Regions from separate parts of the Clostridium boliviensis genome, predicted to be linked through region 2. Evidence: a T-box and tRNA genes for the amino acid it is inferred to sense, from the RefSeq annotation. Region 2 holds a T-box; the other regions hold tRNA genes.
What was found. A T-box is a leader RNA that pairs with one kind of tRNA and senses whether it is charged. The one in region 2 lies ahead of proS (proline--tRNA ligase), so its partner is inferred to be a tRNA-Pro.
Positions count from the first base shown of each region.

Region 1 (10,371 bases), on a different contig from region 2:
GACGATAAATAAATTCCCTTTCTAATCGCTCCGGTATGGTTTTTATATTTTCTCTAAATTCTTCAAGCGGAAAGGTGCTTTTATAAAAATTACAAGCCCTGCACGCCGGCATATAATTACTTAGATCATCAACTCTGCCATACCAGTATAAGGATTCCACATGATCTACTTGCATTTCTCCAAGCTCCATCTCACAGCCACAATAGGCGCGATGCCCATTATATTTTTCATAAACCTCTATTCGAGTCTTTTTAGAGATTGCTTTTCTCTTTACTTCGATATTACACATGATTCCCTTTCCCCCGGTGATCCGGGAAATATCAGTTTTGTTAATCGTAATAGTTTTGCTACTTGTTTCTTTTCCGGCCTTCCTTTAAAATCAAACCAGGTATAAGAAGGAGGTCTGTTTTTATGAATAGCATTTTAATCTTTGGGATTTTAAACTTGTTTTTACTTATAGCAATAACTATTGGCATTTTTGTCCTTGTATATTTCATAATTAAAAGGGCTGTTAAAAATGGTATTTTAGAAGCCTATAATGAAATTCATAAGAATCAGTAATTGAGAGCCGGGCTGCCAGTTTCTTCTATAGCAGCCCAGGTAAACACTAATCTACAAGGGTAAGGCCATCTACTGCATAGCCACCCCGATACCCTTCCAGCAACACACACTCTGTACCGCACAGATCCCATGGCTCACTGCGAACTATAAAGACCTTTCCCTTGTTACGTTCAGATACTCTGTACTTATTATTCATGATAACTCTATCTCCATTTTTCATAAATCCACCTTCCTCCGGGTACGCCGGGAAATCCTAATTTGCCTGCCTTAATAACAATAGTGCTTCTTGCAAACATTTCTGTATTTGATCTGCTTTATCCTGTCCAACAAAGGAATTTTCATCTTTTACAGATCTTTGCAGATTTTCAATGTCTGAGATCAAGCTTAATTCCGCGCTATACTTCTTTAACAATATCCCCTCATCTGTAGCCAATATTTCCAATGAAGACCCATCAGCTAATCCCATGGAATTTCTAATATCTTTCGGCAAGACTAACCTGCCGAGATGATCAATTTTCCTTATTACCACTTTTTCCTCCTCCTGTTCTATTAAACTTCAAGTACTTCCTGGTTAAATCTATATTTTAAGTATGGTATGTAGATTATTTACAATTGCCTCAATCTCCTCCTTGAATTTAGGGATATCAGTACCATTTAACTTTCCATAAGTGATAAACGCCTTTTTTATGTCAGTTACTGAGCTCATTGCTGTCCCAATTGCCGTAGACAATTTTACTTCCATGCGAATCCTTTCAAGATCTTGGCCAGGCTGATTCTTCATCTGCTTTAACTCAGTTTCTAACTTTTCAATTTCATTATTCTTACTATTCAGTCTCTGGCTGATTTCGTTAAGATTTTTATTAATATCCTTTTGGGCATCTTCTTTTTCTTGCAGCTGCTTTTCAAGCTCCTTAACTTTATTTCTATCAGGGCTGTTATTTAGAATCTCTTCCGAAATTTCAAGTTTGATACGCTCGCGGTCCTGCTCAATACTCTCCTGGAGCCTCACAAGCTCCTTCTCATGCCTTTCCTGCAGTTGATCACTCTCTTCCCTTAATCTGCTTAATTCCCCCTCTTTAAGGATCAATTCCGTTTGCACAGCCTCCTTCTCCTGCTTAAGCTTTTTGATATCATCAGCAGATACTTTCTTCCCTTCCTGAATCAGCTTTAAAATATTCCTCTGTTCTTCCTCAGTAAGAACAGAATAATTTGCTCCATCGGCCAGAGTGATATTATTCTGAAAAAACTCTTCTCTCAATTCCGGTATCAAAGAATCAATACTTTTATACTTTTGAACCTGCCTCTCAGTCATCCCCAGTTTATTTCCCACTTCTTTATTTACATTAATACGTTTCTTATATGGCAATAAAGCATTACGCCTCTCCATCAATTCAGCACGTCTTGTAACTCGTTTATACTTATCCTGAGGATTTGTGGGCCTTACCTCTTCATTGGCATCCATCAATCTGATTTCGCTGTCAATTTCATCTAAAGGGGACATATCACCGGCATCCGTATATTTTTTCTTTTTCACGTTAATAGGATAACCTGCTTCGAACCCCTTTACGTTCTCCAGGTAGTCCTGATACTCTTGTGAATCAGTATCTTCATAATCTCTAAACTTTTCCAGAAGAAGATCAATAGCTCTGGTTCTTCTCTCCCCAGATTCTATTACATATAAATCCTGTTCCTCATCATAAAATCCCTCAAGAGAATGAATCAGCCCAAAGTGCAAAATTCCTTCCGCAAGCTTTTCTAAATCCACCTGGCTGTAATCGTTCTTATCATTGAATATGATTTTCTTTCTGGGTATGATTTTCAAATTAAACGGGACATTACTCCTCTTTTCGCTCAGCTTCCCTACTATTTCCTGCAAACCAACGCCTGGATCTGTCACCACACTATCCTCGGGTATAGTACTTACCTCCTGAACCTTGGCTATTTCATTATTTCTAATGTTAAGACCTCTAAATTTCTGTACTGGCATAAAACAACCTCCTTACATTGCTTCCTTTATGGTATCTCTTAAAAATTTCTCAGTCTGGGTATCTAAAATTCCCATCTCCAATAACAAGTTACAGTAATCACTTAATGCTCTGGAATTTGGATATGTAAGCAATGGCTTAAATTCTCTTTCTATGTCATTGATTTTTGTATCTTGCCGGATCGCAGTATCAAAAAACATATTGTTCATGTTTGCTGTAAATGTCTTGCTGGTTTCCTTAAATGCATTGGTAATTATATTTGCCTGGGTGATAAATGCTCCCAGAAACTGAGGGCTTTCTAAATCATGTTCCTCTTTTATATAGATAATGCTTTTCAATGTTTCCTGCAGCCCCTCATAAGAATACTGCTCACACTTAATCGGAATAATAATAAAATCTGAGGCAAAAATACTGTTTACCGTCAAAATATTATTTGCCGGTGCATTGTCAATCAGTATATAGTCATACTCATGTGATATAGCTTTTAAGGCCCTTTTTAAAATTGTATTATTATTGCCTGTATTGCTAACCAACAGATCCTGAGTCAATTTGTGCCTGTGGCTGCTGGGTAGAATAGAGAGATTTTCAATGTACGTTTTTCTTATCAGGCTCTTTACCTCTTCACCATTCCGATAGCGGAATCGATAAAGCTCTGCAATATGGTAATCCTCGCTTTCCGGAAGCAGTATTCCATTCTCAATCTCCGGACTATCCTTTTGAAACAAATGAAACTGCATAGATGTATTCCCCTGTGGGTCCTGATCAACGATCAGAGTTTTTTTACCTAAGTAAGCCAGAAGCTCACCTAATACTACTGTAGTGGTGGTTTTGCCAACTCCACCTTTGTTACTGTTAATGCTCCCAATAACTGCCATGTTTTTATCCTCCTGGTATTTATATTTTCAAAGACTCTTTATTCAGAATTTTTTCTATTACACACCATTCTTCACGCGATCCATATCGCCATACCATTTAATAACTTTTTCAATTTCATTTTCTAAAGTACCTACTTGTCCATTAACAGACTGCAAAAAATCATTCCAGTAATCATCTATTTGCTCTTTGCAATCTGACACAAACTCTTTTTCCTGTTTAATATTTTCTAATTGTTCTTTTTCCCATTCTTCTTTCCGGGAATAACGAGGCATATCACCTTCAGCTGTACAGACCACTAAATCCTGCCAAGTATATGTACTCCCATCATATCTTTTCATGATTCCAGTCTTAAATTCTTCTTCCATAACAGGCATCTGATCTACACTACTTCTCATATCATTGTACAATTCCAGAAATTCCTCGATAGTATCCTGATCAATCAGATATTTCAAAAAGCTCTCTTCCGGAAACATACCAAAGTAACATCTCTCAAACCAGTTATTTAATGCAGCCCTTTCATCAGATCCATTGGTATAGGTTCCATTTACCAGGTCACCAACAAAATTTTCAAGAAGCTCTGACACAGACAGACTGGCGCTTCCTGCCTTTTTATATAATCTTTCAACATCTGCATCAGACAGTTTGATTTCAATGGTCCGCTCCTTAATTGTCTTAATCTCTAACTGCTGTTCTTTTCCGTTGCTCATAAGAAACCTCTCTTTCTAAAATCAATCATCATTGTTTTCATGACTCCACCTGATTTCCTTCACCACATCGTCTAAATAATCAGTACTTTTCTGGGCTGCCGCGCGGAGCTTTCTAAGCAATAGCTCCTGGCTCTTTATTTCCTCCTCATATGATTTAAAGCGTCTTTGATACTCCTCTTCTACCTTAACCAGCATTTCTTCCCGCTTCATGCAAAAATGAATTAAGTATTCGAATTTATCAGTCAGATTTTTTCCCGGACATCTCATAAGATATTTTTCAGTCTCTGGTAAGAGTCTTATTGATGTGGGTCTTCCTTTCTTTTCCTTTTTCACTTTGCTTTCCTCCAATACATTTTTTCTTAACGATGTCAACCACGGGAAGTTTTCTGTTTTACTGTATTTTATAAATATCAACTGCATTGATATTTTAAATATCTATAGCACTTACTGATTTATCCCTATTGTTTTTTCTCATGTGTATCTTTATAATTTCTATATACACATCATCAGTGGATGTAATGAAGGCTTGTAGGTGACACGTATCAGGTATTTGGTAACTGGTAATAAAACTTTAAGCTTGCTGATTCGTTCCCCAAGTGTAGCCAGCACTTGTTTGATTGACTGTGTTTTTATCTATCCGAAATGTTAGGTCTAAAAAAAAGAGACCTAACATTTTTTTAGGTCTCTTTCAATCTTTTCTATATTTTCCATCTATATGCAATGTATTTACCCCCGTCTGCACTACCGAATTTATTGCCTTTGCGCAAGCCAATGACCAATTTGAAGCTTTAAATGCCAAATTAATCGGCTTAAGCATTGACAGCAATCCTTCTCATCTTGCATGGGTAAACCAGATCTATTTACTGACAGGCATTCAGATCCCGTTCCCTATTATAGCAGACAGAATGGCCGATGTGTCAAATATGTATGGTATGATAGCTCCTGATGCAGCCAAGCAGGAAACTGTCCGTAACGTCTATTTCATTGATCCAGACCAGATTATCCGGGCAATTCTGATTTATCCTCTTACAAACGGCAGAAATATCTGTGAAATCATACGGCTTTTAACTGCCCTTCAAACAACTGACCGCTGTAACGTCGTAACCCCGGCTAACTGGGAGCCAGGCACTCCTGCTATGGTGCCACCGCCCCGTACTTATGACCAGATGTTAGAACGCATCAATGATCCTCAGGCACAAAACTTAAATTGTATGGACTGGTTCTGGTGTTATAAAGATAAGCCCTGCTGATACTTCCTCAAAAAAAGCCTTCAGGTTTATCCTGAAGGCTTTAATATGACCTATCCGAGAATCGAACTCGGGTTTCCGCCGTGAGAGGGCGGCGTCTTGACCGCTTGACCAATAGGCCAGTACGAATATGATTCATACAAAATCGAGGCGACAAGATTCGAACTTGCGACCTCTGCGTCCCGAACGCAGCGCTCTACCAAACTGAGCCACGCCTCGATTACGTTAGGTAGTATAATATAAATCAGAGGTAATGTCAACATTATTTTCAAAATTTTTTATTTTTTTTTAAATACTGGAAAAATAAGATTAGATTTCAGTTACTCTTTGTATCAGAATCAGCTGCAAAACAAGCATTCCTGTTCTGCAGCTGATTCTTTTTTATGCCAGATCAAAAAGAGACAGCTGATTGGACTCAGGAAGATCACCAAGAAGTCCTAAGTCTCCCATAAGATCGCAAACAGTCTTACTGACCTTTGTCCGGTTCCTGAAATCCTCTCTGGATAAAAACCGGCCGTCTTTTACTGCATCTACAACTGCATCTGCCGCTTTATCTCCCAACCCGTCTATGCTGCTTAAGGATGGCATCAGTTTACCGCCAATGATCTGAAAATGCCTTGCTTTCGCCTGGTAAATATCAATAGGCGTAAAATCATAACCTCTGGCATACATTTCCTGGACAATACGCATATCCCGCAGTGTATCCTGCTCTTTTTTGGAAAGGGTATCCATTCGTTTCCTGTAATCCGCCAGATAATACTCCAGCTTCTCCCTTCCCTGACACATCAGCTCATAACTAAAACCACTAGCCCGGATACTGAAAAAGGCCGCGTAATAGGCTAGAGGATAAAAGACCTTGCAGTATGCAATTCTCCATGCCATCATAACATAAGCTGCTGCATGAGCTTTAGGGAACATGTATTTAATCTTCTTACAGGACCAGATGTACCAATCCGGAACTCCATGGGATATCATCTCCTCTTCCCACTCAGGCTTCAGACCCTTTCCTTTACGCACGCTTTCCATAATGGTAAAAGACATACCCTCTTCCAGTCCCATGGAAATTAAGTATATCATAATATCATCTCTGGTACATATGGCAGTCTGAATGGTTGCCTTTCCTTCCTGAATAAGAGCCTGGGCATTCCCCAGCCACACATCTGTTCCATGTGCAAGACCTGCGATACGGACAAGATCAGAGAAATACTTAGGCTGGGTATCAATTAACATCTGCATGGCGAAATCCGTACCAAATTCAGGTACTCCAAGTGCTCCAAGCTTACAGCCCCCGATGTCCTCGGGAGAAATCCCAAGAGCCGATGTGTCCTGGAAAAGCGACATAACTTCCCTGCTGTCCAGGGGGATATCCTTTACGGGGTCAAAACCGATCAGATCCTGAAGCATACGGATCATGGTAGGATCGTCGTGTCCGAGAATATCAAGCTTTAATAGGTTATGGTCAATGGAATGATAATCAAAATGAGTGGTCACCGTCATAGTCGTCATATCATTGGCAGGCCTCTGCACCGGTGTAAAGGAATAGATCTCCTCTCCATGAGGCAGAACTATAATTCCTCCCGGGTGCTGGCCAGTCGTTCGTCTGACACCCACACACCCCTGAACAATTCTGTTGATTTCACAGTTTCTCTTTCTTACCCCATGCTCCTCGTAATAATTCTTTACATAGCCGAATGCCGTCTTATCTGCAAGAGTGCCAATTGTTCCCGCACGGAATGTCTGACCTTTTCCGAAAATAACTTCCGTATAATCATGAGCCTTACTCTGATATTCTCCGGAGAAGTTTAAGTCAATATCAGGCTCCTTATCTCCCTTAAAGCCCAGGAATGTCTCAAATGGGATATCAAATCCATCCTTTGATAAGGGATGACCGCAAACCGGACAGGTCTTATCCGGCATATCACAGCCGGCCATACCGGTAAAAACCTTTACTTCATCTGAATCAAAATCATAATAGTGACAGCTGCCACAGTAATAATGGGGACTCAGTGAATTAACCTCTGTAATACCTGACATATAGGCAACAAAGGAGGATCCAACTGATCCACGGGAGCCCACCAGATAACCGTCTTCATTGGATTTCCATACCAGCTTCTGCGCAATAATATACATAACTGCAAATCCGTTGGAAATAATGGAATTCAGTTCCCGTTCCAACCGTTCCGTAACAATGGCAGGAAGATCTTCTCCATAGATTGCATGAGCCCTGTCGTAACAGATCTGTCTTAAATCCTCGTCAGAGTTTTCAATGACAGGCGCACACTTGTCCGGCCGCACTGGAGAAATCCGTTCACACATATCCGCTATTTTTTTGGTATTCTTTATGACAACTTCTTCTGCCTTATTTGGACCCAGATATTCAAATTCCCGAAGCATTTCCTCAGTCGTTCGAAGGTACAGCGGAGCCTGTTCATCCGAATCCTTAAACCCTTGTCCAGCCATAATTATCCTTCGGTAAACCTCATCCTCCGGATCGAGGAAATGAACGTCACAGGTCGCGCATACGGGCTTCCCAAACTGCTCTCCAAGCGTAACAATCCGTTTATTAATATCAATTAAATCCTGCTCCGTTTTTATCGTACTCTTTTCATCTCTCAGCATAAACGCATTATTGCCAAGCGGCTGTATCTCCAGATAATCGTAGAAATTCACGAGCTTTGCTATTTCTGCATCGGGAACTCCCCTGAGAAGAGCCTGAAATAACTCTCCTGCTTCACAGGCAGAACCAATAATCAGTCCCTCCCTGTATTCATTCAGTACGCTTTTGGGAATCCTGGGTCTTCTGGCATAAAAGTCGATATGGGAACAGGAAATCAACCGGTATAAGTTCACCCTGCCTACATCATTGGCTGCCAGAATAATCACGTGATAGGTGGGAAGCTTTTTAATCATATCTGGTGACATGGTACTGAGTTTGTTTAACTCATCAAGAGTTTCAACCCCCCTGTCCCGGAGCATGCTTACAAATGCTGCAAATATCTCAGCCGTACAGCCTGCATCGTCAACCGCCCGGTGATGGTTGGCCAGGGATATCTTTAGTGCTTTGGCTACAGTATCCAGCTTATACCGGTTCAAACTGGGCAATAACAGTCTTGACAGAGCCACTGTGTCAATGACCGTTGGATTAAACTCTAACTGAAGCTGCAGGGCATTATAAGAAATAAAACTTACATCAAAGGAGGCATTGTGAGCCACCAGTACCGAATCTTTACAAAATTCCAGAAACTGGGGAAGGATCACATCAATTTTGGGATGGGGTAGTACCATACTGTCATTGATTCCAGTAAGCTGTTCGATCTCAAAGGGTATGGGAACATCAGGATTGACAAATGCGCTGAATTTGTCCATGATTTTTCCATCTGTTACCTTCACCGCACCAATTTCAATAATCCGGTTTCTGGAAGAACTGAAACCTGTTGTCTCAATATCAAAAACGACATAGGAATCAGTAAAAGCCTGGTTATGGGAATTCTCTACCAGCTGTTTTAAATCATCAACCAGGTATCCTTCCACTCCGTAAATAACCTTGAATGTGTCGCCCTTATCCAGGGCATGGTTTGCATCCGGAAAAGCCTGTACACAGCCATGGTCCGTAATCGCAATTGCAGGCATTCCCCACTTTTTCGCACGTTTTACCAGATCTTTTACTTCAGAAACACCGTCCATATCACTCATTTTCGTATGGCAGTGAAGTTCCACCCGTTTTTCCAGGCTGTTATCTGATCGTTTTCCTGTAAAATCTTCTGATTTTTTAATCCCTACAACGGACCCTAATGTCAATTCCCCGTCAAACTTATCAATGGTAGTCACACCCTTTAATCGGATAAAGCTGCCTGGAACAACTGCCTTTTTTAAATCATCCAGCTGCTCTTCCTTCGCAAACATCTTTACTGTGATCGTATCCGTAAAATCAGTTACATCGAAAATCATAATCGTCTTGCCGCTTCTCAGTTCCCGGCTGTCCAACATAATAATCTTACCGCGGATCACTACTTCACCGATTTCTCCGTCAATTTTTTCTATTTCTATGGTTTCCCCATCAAAGTCTCTGCCATATAAAACCTCCGGATTGTCGGAGCGGCGGCCATTATAAGAGTTCTTCCGGTAATCTTTCCATTCCTTCTTTCCAGATTGTGCATCTGCTGATTTTCCAGATTCCTTTTTCTCTCCTTCGTTTTCCCCCCCCATACGAAGTACAGAAGATGGTGACTGGGATTCCTGTATAAATGGTACTTCATCAGAACCAGACGCTGCCAATGATCCCTGAGAGCCATCTGTACCTGAAGAACCTCCGAACTCTTCCTCTGTACCATTGTTTTGCGAAATTCCAAGAGAAGTCCTGCTGACGATTTCTTCCACTTCCCTTTGCATCTGGAGTTCTTTCTGTTTAGCAAGGGCATTTTCTTTAGGTGCAACATACTCATACTGAACTTCTATAGGCAGACCGCACCTTTCATGAAAAATTTTTTCAAGTACGCGTTTTAACTCTCCTGCTTTTTCATGCGTTACAATGGTATCCTCTACAGTCATCTTCAGAAGATCCGGTTCAGGAAACTGGTACTGTGCTTTTCGGAACATATTGTATTCAATGATACTATAATTCTTAAGTTCTGCCAGGAGACTCTCCCGATAGATCTTTAACAGTTTTTGAGGCGTATACTGCCCAGACAGACGAAACCGCTCAATAATCTTAATCGAGATCTGTTTGGAAGGAAATAACTGATCTTTGATTCCTTTTTCCAGACTGTAAATATTGTGTTTGTGTATCAGTCTGGGACTAATTAAGTAAACACGAATAGAGCTTCTATCCCTGTTTGATGTGACCTTTTCCACATCCACCAGATTTAAAAGCTCCCGCAATTCGTCTGTTATATGTAAGTTTGGAAAAACTTCCAAAAATTTCTTTGCCATTCTATCACCTATTGCATTTTCATAAGTTCTTCCTGAAGGGCGCTAAGAAGTTCTTCTTCCGGAACC
Region 1 is NZ_JAWONS010000326.1:4,664-15,034, forward strand. It holds gene RZO55_RS23465 (HNH endonuclease) at 1-289, opposite strand, end outside; gene RZO55_RS23470 (DUF6019 family protein) at 412-561, shown strand; gene RZO55_RS23475 (hypothetical protein) at 608-781, opposite strand; gene RZO55_RS23480 (AbrB/MazE/SpoVT family DNA-binding domain-containing protein) at 815-1,090, opposite strand; gene RZO55_RS23485 (hypothetical protein) at 1,139-2,548, opposite strand; gene RZO55_RS23490 (ParA family protein) at 2,561-3,421, opposite strand; gene RZO55_RS23495 (hypothetical protein) at 3,479-4,129, opposite strand; gene RZO55_RS23500 (hypothetical protein) at 4,151-4,462, opposite strand; gene RZO55_RS23505 (peroxiredoxin) at 4,753-5,379, shown strand; tRNA gene RZO55_RS23510 (tRNA-Glu) at 5,426-5,497, opposite strand; tRNA gene RZO55_RS23515 (tRNA-Pro) at 5,522-5,595, opposite strand; gene RZO55_RS23520 (PolC-type DNA polymerase III) at 5,758-10,305, opposite strand; gene ispG (flavodoxin-dependent (E)-4-hydroxy-3-methylbut-2-enyl-diphosphate synthase) at 10,314-10,371, opposite strand, start outside.
Region 1: it encodes a tRNA-Pro, which carries the amino acid that the T-box ahead of proS (proline--tRNA ligase) is inferred to sense. The anticodon was not compared.

Region 2 (10,371 bases):
ACTGACTGTCTGAAGTTGTTTAAGGTAAGGTCCGGTCAAGAAGACCTTTTGAAATTCCAGAAGCTCATCAAAAAGGGAAGCATTAATCATGCTCATAACCTTTCTGATTTCCGGTTTAGATGCCGAAATTTCTGTCCTCCAGAAGTCCGTTAAGGTTTTGACCCTGTCAATGGTATCATTATCCAGCTTTAGCTCCTTAAGAATAACAGCCGCCTCACTTTGATCTAAAAACCGAAGAAAACCAGTCCAGCGTACATGCTTATTGGAAGGCAGCTGTTTTAATTTTTCCAGCTCATAAAGTCCACTTTCTGCATCGGGAAAATGCACCGAAACATAAGGGGCGATTCCGCTTTCAAATACAGCCCTCATCTGTTCCGGATAATCCGAAAGAAGAAGCTTCGTCAGCTCCACCGCTATCCGTTCCTTGCTGACTTTTTCCATATTAGGGGCGATCACGGAGATTGCTTTGTTCGTATCTTCTTCTATTGCAAAACCCAGCTGTGCACAAAAGCGGATTGCCCGAAGAATTCTTAAAGCATCCTCATGAAACCGGTCCATGGGATTGCCTACGCAGCGGATTATTCCTCCTTGCAGATCCCCGGTACCGCCAAAGACATCCACCAGACCGTCTCTGTCGCTATATGCCATTGCATTTATGGTAAAATCCCGCCGTTTTAAATCTTCCAGAAGATTTGAGGTAAATTCTACAGATGCCGGGTGCCGTCCATCCACATATTCTCCATCAATCCGGTAGGTCGTTACTTCATAGGCTTCATGCTCCATCAGCACAGTAACCGTACCATGCTGAATTCCCGTATCCACGGTTCTTGCAAAAATTTCTTTTACCTGTTCTGGTTTTGCGGAGGTGGTGATATCCCAGTCCTTGGGCTCCCGTCCAAGCAGGCTGTCTCTCACACATCCGCCCACCACATAGGCTTCAAATCCATGGGTATTCAGTTGTTTTATGATTGTTCCTGCTGCTTCCGGTACCTGAATCGTAATCACTGCATTTCCTCCTGCATTATATACTACCTGTTTAATAAGCTCTGCCCCAGTAAACCATTTTAACTGCCGGCTTACCACAGCAAATGCAGGTATCCGACAGATGTTCCTGCTTAAATGGCATACATCTGGATGTCGCGCCTGTGACTTCCTTGATCTTATCCTCACATTCCTGGCAGCCGCACCACATTGCCTTTACAAAGCCTGGCTTTTCTTCTACAGTCTTAACAAAGGTTTCCATATCCACGGCCTCATAGGTGTGAGCATCCCGGTGTGCACGGGCACGTTCAAGCATGTCGTGCTGAATGGAGCTTAAAAGCTCTCCCACTTTTTCATTTAATTCATCTAAGGACACCATTAATTTTTCATGAGTATCACGGCGTACAAGAACTGCTTGATTCTCAGCGATATCTCTAGGCCCGATCTCAACACGCACAGGAATTCCCCTCATCTCGGATTCGCTGAACTTCCAGCCCGGACTCTTATCAGAATCATCAACTTTTACCTTATAATTAGAAAGAACCTTCTTTAATTCATAAGCTTTTTCAAGAACACCTTCCTTCTGCTGCTGAACAGGAACGATCATCACCTGAACCGGAGCAATTCTTGGAGGAAGAACAAGACCGTTATCATCACCATGTACCATAACCAGACCACCAATCAGTCTGGTGCTTAATCCCCATGAAGTCTGATGAACATACTGAAGTTTATTTTCCTTATCTGAATACTGAATCTCAAACGCCTCTGCAAATCCGCTTCCGAAATTATGGCTGGTTCCGGACTGAAGTGCTTTACCATCATGCATCAGTGCTTCAATAGTATAAGTAGCCTCTGCACCGGCAAATTTCTCCTTATCTGTTTTCTGACCACGGATAACAGGCATCGCAAGTACTTCTTCGCAAAAATCCGCATATAAATTAAGCATCATTTCTGTTCTTTCCTCTGCTTCTTCTGCAGTGGCATGAGCCGTATGGCCTTCCTGCCATAAGAACTCTCTGGAACGAAGAAATGGTCTGGTTGTTTTTTCCCATCTTACAACGGAGCACCACTGGTTATATACCTTGGGAAGATCCCGGTAAGACTGAATTTCTCTGGAGTAAAAATCGCAGAACAGAGTCTCTGATGTGGGTCTGACACAAAGTCTTTCCTGCAAAGGCTCAAGTCCTCCATGAGTCACCCATGCCACTTCCGGAGCGAATCCCTCCACATGGTCTTTTTCTTTCTCTAACAAGCTTTCCGGAATGAACATAGGCATATAGACATTTTCCACACCTGTCTCTTTAAATCTGGAATCCAGCTCCTTCTGAATGTTCTCCCAAATCGCATAGCCTGCCGGTTTTATAACCATACAGCCTTTTACACTGGAGTAATCGATTAATTCTGCTTTCTTAACTATATCTGTGTACCACTGTGCGAAATCAACATCCATAGATGTGATCGCTTCTACTAATTTCTTGTCCTTCGCCATGAAAAACTCTCCTTTCATTATATATGCCCACGCTTTCTGGGCATAGAGGGATACCCGTAGGGTATTTCATTATATATGCCCACGCTTTCTGGGCATATAGGGATACAAAAAGAGCCATCCGATCCCCAGAAAAGGGACCGAACAGCTCGGCGGTGCCACCCAATTTAGCCGCTGCATTCTGCGGCTCACTTTTAATCCGATAACGCCGGATACACGCCGCAGTTTTCTGCGGGACTCTGAGGCAGGTTGGGTCGTGAGGGGTATAAAGGCTTTTCAGCTAAGGGCCTTCTCTCTGAGATACATCATGACTTAATAATCCTCTTCAACGTCTTATTTGTTATTAATTTTACAGATTGTATGCTTGATTTTACGTTATTTATAAATGTTTGTCAAGAGGAGGATTATGTATTTTCCCAGACATTTCCTATATAATGATCTATCCGTATGTATTACTTTTCACTTCAGTGTTTTACTTCCTCCTGAATGATCCGCAATGTATGCTCTCTAACCGTGTCACGAAGCCGCTGTGTCGTTTCAAAATGTCCGCAAACCTCATTACCATAAGTCATATTCAGCTCATATTCCAATGGAAGCCACGTTCCGGGTCCCGCTTCATTATGTTGGATTAACGTTTCAGTCTTATCAAGAGCCTTTACCAGGATAGCTTCCTCCGTATTTAAGTCTGCCATTTCCTCAAACAGTACAGAATATTCCTGTGCCAGAGAATCCGGCAGATTTTTTAACAGCGTCTCAATGGCTCCGGCCTCTGTCTCCTCATCTGCCTCTGTTTTCAGAAACGCCGGAATATCACCGGTAATGGCCTCCCCCCAGTCATGAATCAGGCACATACGGATAACCTTATTCATATCAAGCCCTGGAAAATCATCAGCCAGCAGCATTGCCAGCACAGCCAGACGCCAGCTGTGCTCTGCCACACTTTCCTGTCTTCCGTTTGTGGTCCAGTTATGACGGGTATTACATTTTAATTTTTCCATAATTCCCAGAAAATTAATTAGTGTATCAGGATTCATCATGCCTTTCCCCCTTCCTCTTTCTTTGGACTATTATAACATGATCCCTCATAAAGCTCTACGATATCTTCAATAAGCAGCAGGCCAATAGGACCTAAGATAAAGCCCAGTATTCCGAAAAGCTGCAGGCCCACATACATGGCAACCAGGGTTTCTAAAGGAGTCAGACCCACTTTTCCTCCCATTATTTTCGCTTCCATCATCTCTCTTATAAAATAGCAGATTACATAAATTATAATAAGGCCTATTCCTGAAAGCCAGTTTTTTTCAATCAATGAAATCAGTGCCCAGGGAATCAAAACAGTTCCTGTACCGAATATGGGCATTGCATCCAGTAACCCGATTACAATTCCCAGCAGAATAAAATAAGGATTTCCAAGTAAAAACAATCCTATTGAGCAGATTACCATTGTAAACAGCATAATGGTTGCCTGAGTCCTCAGCCAGGCACTTCCTACTGTCATAAGACGGTTTCCCAGCATTGCATATTCATAGCAGAACATGGAATTATCCCGTCGGCTTCGGATATCATCCATTTCCTGCAGAGATAACACAGTGGCAATCAGCAAGATAACCACGATAACGGTAAATTGGATGGCCCGCTTTAATATAGTCATGGAATTTGACATTAAAAACGGCATTGCCCTGCTTTTAACAGCGGCCTCTCCGCCAGTTATAATATCACTGACCACATCTACCATATAACCATCCGGAAGCTTTAAAAACCGCTCTACAAATGAACAGTTATCCATCATCCAGCTGTTCATTCCATCTAAGATCTGCGGTAGATTTTTTAACAGCAGCCTGGCTTCCATAAAAAGCTTTCTGCCTCCGAAATAAAGAATTACTCCCAGCACAATCATAAAAAGAAGAATTTCAACTCCGCCGATGAGGGCAAGCGGTATGGAAATCACTTTTTTTTTATAAGTAAACCTGGTTTTTCTCTCGACCCAAAGTGCGGAGGGGCGTAGGGACAGCGCAAACACATATGCAATCAAAAAGGGAATCACAAGAGGCAGCAAAAATCGAAAGCTTAAATAAACTGCCCCTGTAACTCCCAATATTAAAATTGTTTTCTTCAGTTTCCTGCTCGGTTTCTCCATGGACTCACCTGTTTCTGATTTGTACTTCTTTTGTACATTGTCTATTATAAGTCATACGCAGAAATATATTCAGAAACCTGACTAGCAAAAAATTCCTTTTAAAAAACATCACCAAACGAAAAATGACTGAATATCCCATTTTGCGGTTTTATGGAAAAACTCATACTCTTTTTTGTTAACGGATGGGTAAAGGTAAGACCGGAAGCAAACAATGCCACATGCTCCTTTGATAAAAAGCCCTGAAATTCAGGATTATACTTGCGGTCTCCCCATAAGGGAGTTCCATGACCTGCCATCTGTACGCGAATCTGGTGATGCCGACCGGTTTTCAGCCGGATCTTAAGAAGACTAAGCTCTTTTCCATCCAAAACCCTGTAATCCACAACCCAGTAATCCAGTTCTGCAGGTTTTGCACCTTTTATCCCCTTTTCCACAATTTTCGAGCAATTATTTTTTCCGTCTTTCCACAAATAATCCACGTAAGTGGCAAAGTTTTCCACAGGTTTTCCACAAACAACAGCATAATAAATTTTTTCCATCTGATGTCCGGAAACTTGTCTGCTTAAAGCCTCAGCCATTGATTGTGATTTTGCATAGACCATTACGCCCCCAACTGGCTTATCCAGTCTGTGGATAACTCCTACATATGGCTGCTCTTTCTTTGTGGATATATTGTTGATATGTTTTTTAATTTCACTGACCATGTCCGGTTCAAATGACTTAGCGGTCTGTGACTCCATTCCTGCCGGCTTTTCCACAACCAGAATGTCCTTATCTTCAAATAATATATTAAGCTTCATCTGACTGCTGCCCCTCGTTCTCCCACTGGTTCATCATTGCCTTCACAGAACGGCTCATTTCTCTGCTGAAGTCACTGTTCCATTTCCGGCTGCAAAAAGCCTTGATCCAGCGCTCAAAATCCTCTCCTCTGTCTGTAACTCTGTTTAATTCGCTTTGAAATTCTTCTGTATTAAGCCGTCGGTAAATATTTTCAAAAACTACCGCTTCCGGCCGTAATCTTGAAGGCTTTACCCTTTCTATCTGCTGCTGGACAGGATAGCCGAACACAACCATCGCAGCAGGCACAGCATACCTCGGAAGTGAGAACAATTCCCTGTGGGTCTCATACTGCTCTAAAATGTCTCCGATATAGCAGGAACCGATCCCCAGGGATTGTGCTGCGACCACCGCATTCTGAGCAGCTATTAAGGCATCATCTGCTGCCAGCATGAAGTCTCCCATTCCTGGTGCTCTGACCATATCCTCATATTTACAGAACAGGTCGTACCATTTCTGGTAATCAGCCACAAATACCAGTACCATAGGTGCCTGCGCTATAAACGGCTGATTATCACAGGTGACAGATAATTTCTTTTTTAATTCCGGATCAGTTACATCTATAATGGAATACAGTGTCATATTTCCTGCTGTCGGTGCCTGCAGGGCTGCCTCAATAATCGCCGCCTTTTTTTCCTGCTCAATCTTCTGTTCTTTATAAACACGGACAGACTTTCTCTCCATCAATTCCTTCATTGTTTGATTCATTGGACGTTATCCTCTCTTATATAACATTTGCTGCATTGATTATATTTCATACTCCCAATAATATCAATGAAGTTTTTTACTTTGAATATCAAAAAATGCTTGCATTATACTCCGCAAACATGTATAGTATATAAAAAGATGTCACATAGTTATGAATACTACATCACACGTTTTTTCTTATGCAAGGAGGTTTTATTATGAACATAAAGATTAAAGATCCGGTCAGTGCAGGAACTCATTTCATAGCCATGTTACTGGCTTTGATTGCAGCAACTCCCCTGCTTATAAAAGCTTCTGCAGATGGTGAGCTCCATTTTGTATCCCTGGCGGTATTCAGTATCAGTATGGTTTTACTTTACGCTGCAAGCACCATCTACCATACTCTTGATATCTCTCCAAAAATCAATAAGTTATTAAAGAAATTTGATCATATGATGATATTTATCCTGATTGCAGGAACTTATACACCTGTCTGTTTAATTGTCCTGGGTGACAAAACCGGTATAGGACTGCTTGCTCTTGTCTGGGGAATCGCCATATCCGGCATTGTTATAAAAGGCTTCTTCGTAATGTGCCCCAGGTGGTTTTCCTCTGTACTGTATATTGCCATGGGCTGGGTTTGTATCCTGGCGTTACGTAAAATCATCTTAGCACTGCCTCCTGCTGCATTTATGTGGCTTCTGGCAGGCGGACTGATTTATACTATCGGTGGTATTATCTATGCACTTAAAATTCCTCTGTTTCATTTTAGGAAGAACAGCTTCGGCAATCATGAGCTTTTCCATTTGTTTGTCATGGGAGGCAGTCTCTGCCACTATATCCTCATGTATCAATTTGTTGCATAAAATCAAATTAAAAGACTGACTGGACATTTATTCTGCTCCCCGTCAGTCTTTTTCATCCTTACAACCGGATTCCTTAATAAGAAACAGCTTGTCCTTTCTGGAAAGCTTCTTAATCTGCACTTCACGGCGCATAGCCTCTTCTTTAGTAGGATATGATTCATAATAAACCAGCTCTACTGGTCTTCTTGCCTTCGTGTATTTGGCACCTTTTCCCTGATTATGGGCTGCTATTCTTTTTTCCAAATGGTTTGTCCAGCCACAGTAAAGTGTATTATCTGCGCATTTTAATAAATAAGTAAAATTCATTTTTCTACTCCAATTTGTAAGTGATGCTATGTAAACGGTAATAACGCCTTGCAATCGCGTCACTACCGCCCAGGCTAACCTGTCATCTATCTTAAGCACCAGCTGGATGCGTTATGGCGCCGTCGATGGTTGAACAAAGCTTAAGCTATAATATATTATATAACAGGACTTGCCGATATGTGAATAACAATCTTTATATTACCCTGTTTTATAAAAATCATTCAGTTTACAAATACCAGAAATGCCAGACAAAAGCACACTTTTGCCTGGCACTGGTATTATGATACTTCTTTTACCAGAATTAACCGGTCGCCTGGTTTTACAATACTATCCGTCAGACCGTTGGTTGTCATGATAGTGTCAACAGTTGTATGGAATTTTTTGGCAATTTTCCACAGAGAATCGCCCGGCTGTACGATGTAGCCAACAATACCCGGCAGCTTCTGCAGATTATTGAAGTCCATTGGAGAATCGGTCACACCGGTAATAATCTGTTCGCATACCGGCTGCAGCGCCAGGAGATCCAGAGAGATGGTAGCCTTAACCTCAATGCTTCCCCCTCCCATCATAACAGCACTCAGCTGCTCCAGACTGGAATTAAGCTGACAAATGGTATCCTGATTGATGCCCGGAGCCTCAATGAGGAAATGAAATGGGATATCCTCTACTGCACACTGAATGGGCTGGGTGTCATCAGAAGTCATATAAAGAATCTTTATTTCCAGAACTCCCTCCACATGAAGACCATCTTCTTTAACTTCCGTTTCATCAATCTTCACAGTTCCCTCACTGTGACAAATCTGAAGTATCCGGTCGGCATAATCCAGTGTTATTTTCTCTACAATTTTGCATTTGCTCATATTCTTAGTCAGAATCTTATCAAAGCAGGCTTCTCCTGTCTGAAGCCCCAGATCACGGTTGGTAGAATATAAGTCATTTAAAAGCTCCATATCTTCTTCTTTATAGAGCTTCATATCCAGTTCCAGGACTGCATCCACATCAGCTTCCCGCATCTCACCGTCTGCATCCGGTTTCGCCTCAATATCCTTATGTACCAGCCGGACCATAACTACCGGAACCATGTCTTCTGTAACATCAGAAACCTCGATTTCTCCGGAGAAAGGAATACTTTCCTCAATCCATTGAATGGGAGCATTTTCTCCCTCTCCCTGATAAATAATAAAAACCATCAGATCGCCATCAAGCATCATTTTCCCATCAACTGGCCTGGTGGTTACGCCTCTTAATTTCAGCTCACTCCATAATATGTGATCAATATTGGGCTTATTTCCAGACAGACTGATGGAATCCTTAATCCGGAACGTGTCCTTATGGCGGAGAGCAATGGTTGCCACATCCACATTTTTGCGGAGAGTTTCCACATTGGGAGTATCTCCAGAAGCGGGTTTCGTGTCCACTTCTATGGCAGCCTCTACGTCATTCGCTGTTTCAACCTTAACCTGCAGCGTAATAATTGCTTTTACGCTTGATTTTCTGGAATTGATAATTCCTGCGTTCAAGTCTTCCAGTTCGCAGGAAATCTGTACAAAATCCTTCTCCTCAAGTCCTGGTACATTAATTGGTTCTTCAAAATTAATACTTCCGCCAAGCGTACAAAGTCCGCCTTCGGTTCCCCGATACAGTATGGTAAAATCCATCTTACCCCGGACTGCTACCCGCTCCGCCTGGTTCTTTACGGAATCAATGGTAATCTCACCGGAACTAAGTATAATCTGCTCCACATCATCCATGCTGTCAGGGACAATGAAATCATCGTCAAGCGTAATCTGGGATGTGGCGTTTCCTTTCCAACGATTCATATGTATGTTTTTCTTCACCAGCTCCAACATGAAAAAGCACCTGCCTTACCTTCTTTTATTCCTTTAAGAAAGTGTATGCAGGTGCATGTTCCAATATACTTTTTTTATTCTATTCCTGGGATTTCTCCTCATTCATGTGATTCTCCGCTTCTTTTTCAGCAAGCAAATTATTAAGCTTCTCTTCCAGCTCTTTAACACGCTCCTCCATCAGACAGTAATGCTCCATGGTGACCATCTTGCTTTCCTTCTTTGGTATGGGAACACCGTCAATCTTTACCGCACGGGCAGGAATTCCCACTGCCGTCACATTGTTCTCAAGAGGCTTTAAAAGTACTGCATTCGCTGCTATGGTGCAGTTATCTCCTACTTCAAAAGAGCCCAGAATCTTAGCACCTGATCCTACTGTCACATTATTACCAAGCGTGGGGTGTCGCTTGCCTTTATTTAAGCCCACACCGCCTAGTGTAACTCCCTGATAAATCGTACAATTATCCCCCACAACTGCAGTTTCCCCTATTACCACACCACAGCCGTGATCAATCAGAATCCCATGCCCCATTTTTGCACCCGGGTGAATCTCAATGAGTGTAAAGAATCTGGCTGTCTGGGAAATCATCCTTGCAATAAAAAACATCTTATGCTGATAAAACCAATGGGCGAAGCGATGCCAGATAAGTGCGTGAACCCCCTGATACAAAAGCAGGACTTCCAGTTCATTCCTGGCTGCCGGATCCCGCTGCTTTACTGCTTTCACATCAAGCCATATATCTTTTAATATCATACGATCCTTCCTTTTCTCCTTACTTTCGACTCCTGTTTGATGTAGTATATCATATGGCGGCAAAAGAAAAAAGAGAAATTTAAAATAGCTGCTCTGCAATATTTTTACAGAACAGCTATTTTCTTACATAATTATTGAAATACCACTGGAAGCTCCGACATCTCCGTCCGAATCACAATAAATGGATAAGATGGTTCCGTTCCTGTGTTTTCGCCCTTTTCAGGACCAATTAATTCGGTATCAAGGACTATGGAATTGTCAGTGAGATAAAGATCATTGACAGCTATGCTGTAACCGCCGGTGTCCTGCTTTCCATATCCGACCACTATGTAAAGGTTTTTATCATCACTGTAAGTCAGTTTAAAGGGTGACTGTTGTTTTTCTGCAATTATCTGCTTGAGTTCCTGTGGTATATCCGTATCTGCTACCACAGAAAAATCCAGATCCCGTACTTTGTCTCCATTATCTCC
Region 2 is NZ_JAWONS010000216.1:291,600-301,970, forward strand. It holds gene RZO55_RS14005 (CCA tRNA nucleotidyltransferase) at 1-1,005, opposite strand, end outside; gene proS (proline--tRNA ligase) at 1,037-2,470, opposite strand; T-box leader at 2,600-2,805, opposite strand; gene RZO55_RS14015 (HD domain-containing protein) at 2,932-3,501, opposite strand; gene ytvI (sporulation integral membrane protein YtvI) at 3,501-4,604, opposite strand; gene RZO55_RS14025 (RluA family pseudouridine synthase) at 4,703-5,404, opposite strand; gene RZO55_RS14030 (nitroreductase family protein) at 5,394-6,149, opposite strand; gene trhA (PAQR family membrane homeostasis protein TrhA) at 6,347-6,994, shown strand; gene RZO55_RS14040 (GIY-YIG nuclease family protein) at 7,037-7,300, opposite strand; gene RZO55_RS14045 (DUF3794 and LysM peptidoglycan-binding domain-containing protein) at 7,579-9,120, opposite strand; gene cysE (serine O-acetyltransferase) at 9,230-9,901, opposite strand; gene RZO55_RS14055 (protease complex subunit PrcB family protein) at 10,033-10,371, opposite strand, start outside.

Region 3 (10,371 bases), on a different contig from region 2:
AGTCAAAAACAGGCAGAACCTTGATCGATAAGGTCCTGCCTGTTTTCTATATAGTTCTTGTCTGTTCCTTCAGCCACAATGCTTCTTCTTTTGTAAGATGTGGTGCCACCGCTTCGTAAACCGCCTTATGGTAATCATTGAGAAGCGTTATATCCCGTTCTGTCATCAGGGAAGGGTCAAGTGCTTCTAAGTCAATAGGTACCATAGTAAGGAATTCAAATTCCATAAACTGACCGTACTCATTTGATTCCGCTTTTTTGCATACAATCAGGTTTTCGGTTCTAACTCCGTGACTGCCTTCTATATAAACTCCCGGCTCGTCGGAAGTAATCATCCCTTCTTCCAGAATGCAGTTGTCCTGACGCTCCGGAACCATACGCCATCGGATACCATTGGGACGCTCATGGACATTGAGCAGATACCCCACTCCATGTCCCGTACCATGATCAAAATTGATCCCGCGGCTCCAGAACGGCTCTCTGGCAACATAATCAAGTGTCAGACCTCTGCAGCCATACAGAAACTTTACTGCTGCCAGGCGTAACATACTGATGACTGTAAGTGTAAAATGCTCCCGTTCCTCATTGGTCAGCGGACCTACTGCTACAGTCCTTGTTACATCTGTGGTTCCCTCATAATACTGTCCGCCGGAATCCACCAGATAAAGTCCTTTTGGCTCAATCACTGCATCGCTCTCTGACGTAGCCTTGTAATGGCACATAGCAGCATTGGCTCCGTAAGCAGAGATGGTATCAAAGCTGATCCCTAGATTCCCCTCCTGCTCAGACCGAAGTTTATCTAATAACTCCTGGGCGCTGACCTCAGTGATTGTTTCATGGCCCACATTCTTTTTCAGCCAGTAAATAAATTTCACCATGGCCGTACCGTCTTTCACATGAGCTTTTTTCATATTTTCTACTTCTACAGAGTTCTTCATTGCTTTTGCAAGTACAGTCGGATTCATACGGTCAATGATCCGGTTGGAAGAATCGATGCCCTTTACAATGGCATAATTGGTTCTGCCTGTTTCCATAAGAATTCTCTGATCTCTAAGCTGTCCAACAGAAACGTAGATGTCCTGATATGGGCAGACCGTTACAGACAGCTCTTTTAAATAAGCTTTCACCTCGTCATTTAACACTTCTTCATTGATAAACAGATAAAACCGCTCCATTGTCACCATTGCATAGGAAAGGACAACCGGATTGCAGCTTACGTCATTGCCTCTGATATTTAGAAGCCATACAATATCATCCAGTGTGGTAAGAAGATGAACTGTTGCCTTTTCTTTCTTCATTTCTTCTCTTAAATCACTGATTTTCTCAGAAGCGGATTTACCGGCGTACGTTTCATCAAGAATCCAGACAGGCTCTTTGGATAAAGCAGGGCGCTGACTCCAGATCTGATCCACCAGATCCTCTTCATATACTATAGTCACATGCTTGTCTGCCAGCTTTTCTTCCAGTTCCTCGCCCTGACAGCAGTTGACAACCCGTCCGTCAAAGCCCAGTTTCCCGCCATCTGGCAACACTGTCTCCAGATATTCCATGATGTCAGGAACTCCGGGAATGCCCATTTTTCTCAGTTCTATACCGGTACCTGAAAGCTGCATTCCAGCCTGAACAAAATATCTGCCGTCTGTCCATAAGCCCGCTTCATCTTTTGTTATCACTGCGGTTCCTGCTGATCCGGTAAATCCGGTCATAAATTCTCTCGCTTTAAAATATTCCCCTACATACTCTGATTCATGAAAATCAGAGGTAGGTATCATATAAGCATCAATATGGCGCTCTGCCATCAGGCTTCTTAACTGTTCCAGTCTCTCTTTCATCATTGCCTTGCTCTCCTTTAGTTTCAAAATAATTTTCAATAGCTGCCGTAATGCCCTCACTATACGTTGGGTGGGCACGCATGGCCAGCCGAAGCTGTTTCGCCGTTAATCCGTTTGCAATTGCAGTCGCCATCTCACTGATCATGTCAGTTGCTCTGGGACAGACAATCTGGGCTCCCACAAGAGTACCGGAAAATTCTTCAAATACCAGATGAATAAATCCGTTCTGCCTGCTGGTAATGATGGATTTGCCATTGCCACTCATGGAATAATGGCCGCAGCATACATGCATATTGTTTGCTACAGCAGCTTCCCGGGTAATCCCCACTGATGCAATCTCAGGTTCTGTATAAATGCAGCTGGGAACAACCGGTAATTTCACGAACATTCCGTTGGGAACAACGGACAGGCGGATGGTATGTTCCACTCCAGCGATCTTCTCCACTACATATGTCCCCTGTGCCGCAGCTACATGGGCCAGAAGAATATCTGAGGCTGCATCTCCAATGGCATAGATCCCGGGTTCACTGGTCTGAAATTCCGAGTTAACCTTTAGATGTCCATTCTCCAGTTCCAGACTCACGTCCTCTCCCAGAAGACCTTCCAGGAAGGGTTGTCTCCCTGCTGCAATTAAAATGTGCCCGGTTTGAATGGTATGCTCTTGTCCACCCATTTCAAAGACGCAGGAAAGACCATGGTCTGTATCTTCTTTAATTTCCTTCACATTGACCTGACAGTGAATTGTAATCCCTCTTTGTTTCAATTCCTCTTCCAGTGCCTGGGATACTTCGGTATCCATAGGTCCAAGAAGATGGTCTTCCCGTTCCAGTATTGTCACATGGGAACAGAGCGCACTGAAAATGGTTGCAAACTCCACACCTATGACTCCTCCTCCGATCACCAGAAGGCGGTCGTAATTCCAGTTATCCGAAGCCAGCAGCCGCTCACTTGTCAGGACCCCAGGCAAATCTGCACCCGGTATAGGGGGAATTACACACTTCGCACCTGTTGCTATAATGAGGTAATCCCCAGTATAATAATCCTTTCCCTGCGCACTGTGTACTTCCACCGTTTTATTTCTTCGTATGATACCTGTTCCGGTAAGAACCGTTATATTTTCTTCTTCAATGAGATCCGTAATGCCTTTTCGATAGGATTTAACAGAACTTTTCTTATATTGCTGCATTTTCTTAAAATCAAAAGAAATAAAATCCGTAGATACGCCGAATTCATCACAATTTTGCAGCTCTTTAAATTTACTTGCTGCGTACAGAAGGGATTTTGTCGGGATACAGCCTTTATTTACACAAGTGCCTCCCAGCTTCTCCTTTTCCACAATTGCTGTTCTAAATCCCAGTGAAGCCGCTTTTAATGCAGCGGTATAACCGCCCGGTCCTCCTCCTATAATGATAATGTCATAATGGTCTGCCATTAAATCTCCTCCTGCCGGATCATTTCAAAATAAAGGCAGGCATTCTTTATTCCATCCTGATCGATGGCATCTGTAATATAGTCTGCCGCTCTCTTCAGTTCTTCCATGGCATTGCCCATAGCGATTCCGATCCCTGCTGCCTTTACAATATCGTAGTCATTCATACTGTCTCCAAAGGCCACCGTCCTGGAAAGAGGAATTTTATAATATTCACAGAGTCTGGCCAGGCCTACCGCTTTTGATGCCTTTCGCTCAACAACATCTGCACCTCTCTTATCCGCAAACATATGAACATGAATTTCCGGAAACTCCTCCTCCATCTTTCTTGCGCCGTCCTCATCTCCGATAAAAGCCATGGTTCTCACATCCAGCTTAGCGAGCATATCGGCATCTGCAAAGTTTCTTCTGCATTCTCCCCAAAGCCTCCTGTCATGCTCGTTTACTACCTCTGGATTCACATAATAATCATACTCACCTACGCTGGTTCCTACACTGTAAGGAGTCTGCTTTGCATAGGATAGAATCTGCTTCAAAAGATTTTTATCGAAAGTATGCTCATAAATTAAGGTCTCTCCTACCGTCACCTTGGTTCCATTGAGATGAATAATTGCATCGGGTTGTATCTGATCCCGTATTGCAGTACTGAATATGGAATCCATGTCTCTTCCGGTGGCCAGCACTATGGTATAATTCTCTCTCAGTTTTTCAATAGTCTCCATCGCACTTGCAGGAATCGACCAGTCTTTATGATCAAGCAGCGTCATGTCTACATCAAAGCTAACAATTGGTTTCATCTATCTTCACCTTTTTTTCTTCTTTCTTCTTTCTTCGTCTTCTCTACTCCATCATATATTAAATTTTAAATTTTTTCAACAAATATACTTTACCAATTGGAAATTTTCTGCTATAATGTCTGAGTGTCAGGAAACGGAGTATGGCGTAGCTTGGTAGCGCGCTCGGCTGGGGGCCGAGAGGTCGCAGGTTCAAATCCTGTTACTCCGATTGACAATTGCGAAGCAGTGCCGGATTTCCCAAATGATAGGAAACCGGTGCTTTTAGTTTACTGATAAAGGTATGGAGACATAGCTCAGCTGGGAGAGCATCTGCTTGACGTGTAGAGGGTCGCAGGTTCGAGTCCTGTTGTCTCCATTATTATAAAAATATAGAAAACACCGAGATTCCTTGTAATTACTGGGTTTTTCGGTGTTTTTAATTTTCACGAAATGTTGCTGTTTTTCTTGTCGTGTTGCATTTTTTCCTAACTATGCAACACGAAATGCCCACATTTTGATCCAGTGGAGCAGGAATGTGAGTTTTTCCATCTCCTCTATTGAATAGTCTTGAATATTTACTTCTCGAAAGTTTCGCTGCACCAAGGTTGCTATCGTTTCAGCATCTGACTCTTTGAATTTTCTAATTCTAATTTCCATATTAGCCCCTCCATATCCTATTATTATTCTTCTTATTAAGATACAGCTTAGCTCATATTTCACCAACTATCAATATTAAGTTTCCAATGTAAACTAATACGTTAAATACTACTTTACCTGACTGAACCTCCGTGTTAAATGCCACTTCCAGTCAGTCACCATGTTCTCATGCGCAGCCTGTCCTTGTAATATTTCTATCTCAGAACTCTCGCTCGGATATTCCCAGGTATATTAATACTTGTAAAGAAGCAAATAATCTTTTAATATAAATACTCGTAGGAAACACAGTGCATGTTTGTAGAAACATGGTAGTCGACGAAAATAATAAATGGGTAATAAAACAGCCTAAGAGTTACGCGGGGGATAGATTTAAAGATTATCCAACACCGGTTTTCCTTATAAGAAAAGTTTCCCGGTGTTTTTATTTTTATAATACATTTATATTATAAAACCTTAAGAATTTATCGATAAAGACGATTATACATAAGTAGAACTAATAGAAATGTGAGGGAATGATATGAACGAAGAAACATTAGTATTTGGTAAAGGCATTAAAATTTGGAGCATCATTTGTATTATTTTAAGTGTATTTACTTTAATTGTTAATTGTGTAGCAGGTTTATTTGATTTGGCTGTTGTAGGAGCCTTTGTTATTGCAGCCTATATTCTTTTATTGGTTAAAAAAAGAAAGATTGCTTTTTATGCCATTGTAATTTGTATAATAATTACCATGATTCTGAATGTAGCAATACATCATGTGGGTATTATTTTGGCGTTATCCGGTTTTATTAATCCTATCATTACATTTGCTTTTCTATCGAAATATTGGAAGCAGATGAATTAGGTAAGACGGTGCTAGGACCTTCGTCCTGACACCGTCTTTTACAGTCTGATACAGCATAAGCTGTTACTCCTTTATTCAATATGTCTTTTTTTGTACCACCATATTACCACCACTAAGCATATGGCAAGACCTGCTAATGCAGGAATAATAACCTTCGCTCCAGACGCTCCGCCTTCCGCAACACTCCAGATTATCTTACCAAAGGCAATTCCGATCAGCACACCGATACCAGCTTTTATATTACGCTTCCATAAACCCCATATTAACAATCCCATTGAAACAGGTACGATACTGGTAACTATAATTTTTGCTGCCGTCCAGTTCTCTGTAAGATATTCCCGCTCCATTGCCAGGAGCTCTCCTACTTTCGGATCAATCGCACCAGGTCTGGGAAACCAGAACATACTGGTTAACAACAAAAAGATTGTTGCGCTTATTCCGGTTGCATTTCTTATAAAAGCAAAATAGCATAACGGAATCATAAAGATAGGCCGTATATACCAGCTCAGAATATTTTGATGTCTTGAAAATGCCCATTCAAAGAAAACTGAATCGGTTGCCATCAGGAATACAAAGGCTACAGATAATACTGCAAATAGCAACGCTGTGTTTTTATCTAAACTCTTCATTATTTCACCGTTCCTTTCATATTCATTCCATCTACAGATACATTAAGAGAAATACCATGATTAATGTCATGACAATCAGTGCCTTACGATATGCGGGTTCACAGGCTTTTCCAAAAATTGTACCAATCACAGGTACCTTCTTCAGTAATTTAACAAGCACCAATGAAATTATGATTGTTACAGAAGCTGAAAATACCCCTTTTGCAATAGCAGAAAAAACTACAAATGAAACTACATATTGAATTACAGTAACAACAGCATAATGAATCACATAAATACCCATGGCTTCATCTGCCAGCACATTCATGATTATACTATTTCCTTTTATATAGGAAGTAAATAAACTCATAAATCCATAAAGAGAAAGCAGACTGATAACTACAATCATACTTTGTTCAACAATTAAGACAATGCTTTTAAACAGACCATCTGACATTGTTTCCCCGAAAACATGTATCACAATATTTAAACCTGTAAAACCAAAGGAAAGCAAAAGAAAAATCCACCATTTATTACGGAATTTATCATGATATAAAAAACTATTTTTCATTCCATACATACCGATTACATTTCCAGCTGCAAAGTATAAAAAATACAACAGGATTCGTGAGACCTGCATATTAAATGGTTTAATCAGTGTTGCAAAACCTCCCTCTGCAATATTACGTAACGGAAGGAATAGAATTAAGCCAGCTGCCAGCATAATAATTGTAAAACGATAAGCATTCGCTACATACTTTTCCTGATTAACTCTAAAATCAAGGTTCATTAATCGCTTTGATCGCTCATATAATACCAGGATGATGGAAAACAGAAAAAGTACCCACAAAAACCAAAGATGATTCGCTTCCGTTCTTCCAAAATTCTCGACCAGATACCGAATATATCCAGTCATTGAAAATACAGTGTTTTCCCTTTTAATAAAACTAAAATAATGTGCAACCGGATTAATGAATAATGTTCCAAAGGCAAATGGCAGCATGAGCCGCAGCAATCGTTCCTCCAGATATTCAACCGCGCCCTTCTTTAACAGAGCCTTATAAGAAAACAGCCCTGATACAAAGAAAAAGGAAAACATAAAAAAGGAATCATTATACAGCGCAATAAGAACAAACCCTGCAAATTTGTCACTGTCAGTTATCAACACTCCAGATCCCGTAATACTATAAGCTAATGTGGCATGATGCCAGACTACAAGCAACATTAAAAAGGCTCTGAAATAATCAATACTCCTGTCTCTATTAACATTCATTTTCTCTATCAATAAAATTCATTGTTAACTGCATCACCTGTTCTATACACGCTTTATCATTGGTGTAATTGCCAGAATAGATCATCTGGCAGTTTTCATCGAAATACTTACCTGTGACATGTTTTAATGCAGGATCCGTTGCCAGATAAGTATAAGTTTCTGCCATACGATCAGGCTCAATTGCTTTCTTACTCTTTATACTGTAAGCAAATCTCTGAAATGCAGATATATCGGGATGACGACTTAAGTCCACTCTTACTGCCGTAACTCTGATGGAATTGACCGATATTTTCTTTTCCTTCCATTGATCCGAAAGCCAATACGTAAACATAATCTGAGCCAGTTTTGACTGATAATATGCTTTTGCTACAGAAAATTTTCTTCTCCGGAATTCCGGATCCTCTATATTAACTTTTAAACCAGGCATTGCCAACAGACCTTTTGAGGCAATGGTAATAATGCGTCCGTCGTCACTCTTTTCCATCATATCCTGGAGCTGCTGCGTTAAATATACAGGTCCGATATGATTGGTCATCCAGACCGTTTCATAGCCTTCTGATGTGTATTGTGCTTTCTTTTGAGATATATCAAAAATTGCTGCATTATGAATCAATACATCGATATGATCAAAATGATCATACAGATAGTCGGAGCAATCACGAACAGACTGAAAGAGACTCATATCCACTGTTACCAAGCTAATTGCATCAGACTGGCTTCTTTCTTTGATATACGCAAGAGCCGCTTCGCCTCTGAATAAATTTCTGCAGCCAATTATTACACGAAACCCCTGTTTTGCTATCTGTATGGCTGCTTCTCTGCCTATCCCGGCATTCCCTCCAGTAATCAAACATATTTTCTCCATATAATCACCTCACTGAATCATTGAACCGGCTCAATAGACCACGTGGTCTATGTATTAAATATAACACTGTCACATCGCGCTGTCAACTAATTTTACTCTGTCTGAAAATTATACTGTGGAACAAATGCCATATTTATGCCTGTTAATCCATTTATTCTGTGATATAATCGAATCACTTACTAATATCATTGGAGGTAACTATGAATCCGAAGACTTTTGAACGGAAAGATCAGCTGATGGCTGCAGCACTTGAAGAGTTTACAGATAAGGATTATGAGAAAGCTTCTTTAAATACAATTATTAAAAATGCCAAACTCAGCAAAGGTGTTTTCTATTATCATTTTCAAAACAAGGAATCACTCTATCTCGCTCTTCTTGAGGACTCTTTCACAAAAAAATGGCAGTATATAAAGTCGCATACAGATAACGAGAATTTTTATACTCAGGATATTTTCGACAGATTTATCTCTCAGGCAAAAGCAAGCATGAGATTCGCCAAAGAGTACCCTCAGTATTATAAATTAGGACGGATGTTTCAGAAAGAAAAAGGGAACCCCATCTATAGGACAGTATTGAAGCATATTGAGTCGTCTGATCCGGATATTCTGGATGAAATGATTAAAAAGGCTTACCAAAAAGGCGAAATTAACAACCAATATCCCGTTGAATTTACAATCAAATTAATGCATCATTTATTTCTGGAATTTGAAACCATTTTTTTTCAGGACATGGATCACGATTTACAGGATATTACAGATATACTGGAAAAATATGTATTATTTATGCGGCATGGACTGACTCCATAGAAATCTTGGTATTTTTTTTATTGACATTTCATTTATTATGTGATAAACTAAGCAAGTATTTTAATAAAGTTTTGATTTCGCATATATTTGTAAGTCATTATTCTATTGATGGTTTACAAGTATATGCGATTTTTAGTTTTAAGCAGAATACAGAATAATTATTTAAGGAGGTATCTTTTCATGAAAAAAGGTACAGTAAAATGGTTTAACGCACAAAAGGGTTTTGGTTTCATCTGTGATGAAGAAGGCAACGATATTTTCGTTCATTTCTCTGGTCTTGCTATGGAAGGTTTCAAGTCTTTAGAGGACGGACAGTCTGTTGTTTTCGAAACAATCGATGGTAACCGCGGTCTTCAGGCTGTAAATGTTCACGTCGCTTAATTTCATACAGATATAGCAGCCGTCTGTATTATAAAAAGTCAGAGATATTTTTATTTGTTACAGCTAAGCCAGCAGGGTTTATTTTATATTCCCTGCTGGCTCAAACTATTTGTTCATAAATTAAATTATATTAATTATTAAATATACCGCTAATTTAAAAATTAATTACATCCACAATCATCATAATAATCATTGTCAAAATTATTATGGCACCGAGGATCATTACATCCAGCTCTATAACCAGCCCAGTAAGCTCTTCTTACTTCCTCTGAGCAGTCTACTTCATCATTGTCATTACCGTTGCAATTCCAATTACAGTTGTTGCTGCATCTGTTTCCACAACCCCAAAAGCATCCCATGTTTCATACCCCCTTTATATACTGTAATGTATTATATGGTGCATTAAGACAAGATGTGAATCGGTGGGTTTATTCGATTGGTAAGGCTGTCGTGAGACATTTCCGCTTGTTCACACAATATAAGAACATGCATATATTACTATTACAGAACAAGATATCAAAACAATAACGGAAGTTTCAAATACGAGCGCAAACTGCCGCATAACCGCCTTACCAATGTTAAACAACTCATTTTTCCGCGCTGTCAGATATTGTATTTCCGGTTGATGATGATGAGTTCTGTAAACTGCCCGATCATAAGTATGAAACCTCAGCAGGGCGAAGACCAACGCATCCTGGTTTTCGCCCTTTTTACTATTCTGGTCTTCTTTTGGTATTCGGTCCCATACCTTCCCTGCGGGAATTATGGGTCTGATTCTGATTCTCAATTTTCCCTTTTTCTTCCGGATTATGATTCACAGAATTGGTTTTTCTCGTATTATCCTTTGACATTCATCTCACCTCATCCCTAATATGTCAGCAGCATTTGATTTTTATACGGT
Region 3 is NZ_JAWONS010000329.1:423,889-434,259, forward strand. It holds gene RZO55_RS25600 (helix-turn-helix transcriptional regulator) at 1-24, shown strand, start outside; gene RZO55_RS25605 (aminopeptidase P family protein) at 47-1,834, opposite strand; gene lpdA (dihydrolipoyl dehydrogenase) at 1,779-3,263, opposite strand; gene RZO55_RS25615 (Cof-type HAD-IIB family hydrolase) at 3,263-4,057, opposite strand; tRNA gene RZO55_RS25620 (tRNA-Pro) at 4,192-4,265, shown strand; tRNA gene RZO55_RS25625 (tRNA-Val) at 4,340-4,412, shown strand; gene RZO55_RS25630 (hypothetical protein) at 4,526-4,693, opposite strand; gene RZO55_RS25635 (hypothetical protein) at 5,211-5,537, shown strand; gene RZO55_RS25640 (hypothetical protein) at 5,609-6,166, opposite strand; gene RZO55_RS25645 (acyltransferase family protein) at 6,198-7,418, opposite strand; gene RZO55_RS25650 (SDR family NAD(P)-dependent oxidoreductase) at 7,408-8,283, opposite strand; gene RZO55_RS25655 (TetR/AcrR family transcriptional regulator) at 8,484-9,089, shown strand; gene RZO55_RS25660 (cold-shock protein) at 9,270-9,470, shown strand; gene RZO55_RS25665 (hypothetical protein) at 9,632-9,829, opposite strand; gene RZO55_RS25670 (hypothetical protein) at 10,184-10,321, opposite strand.
Region 3: it encodes a tRNA-Pro, which carries the amino acid that the T-box ahead of proS (proline--tRNA ligase) is inferred to sense. The anticodon was not compared.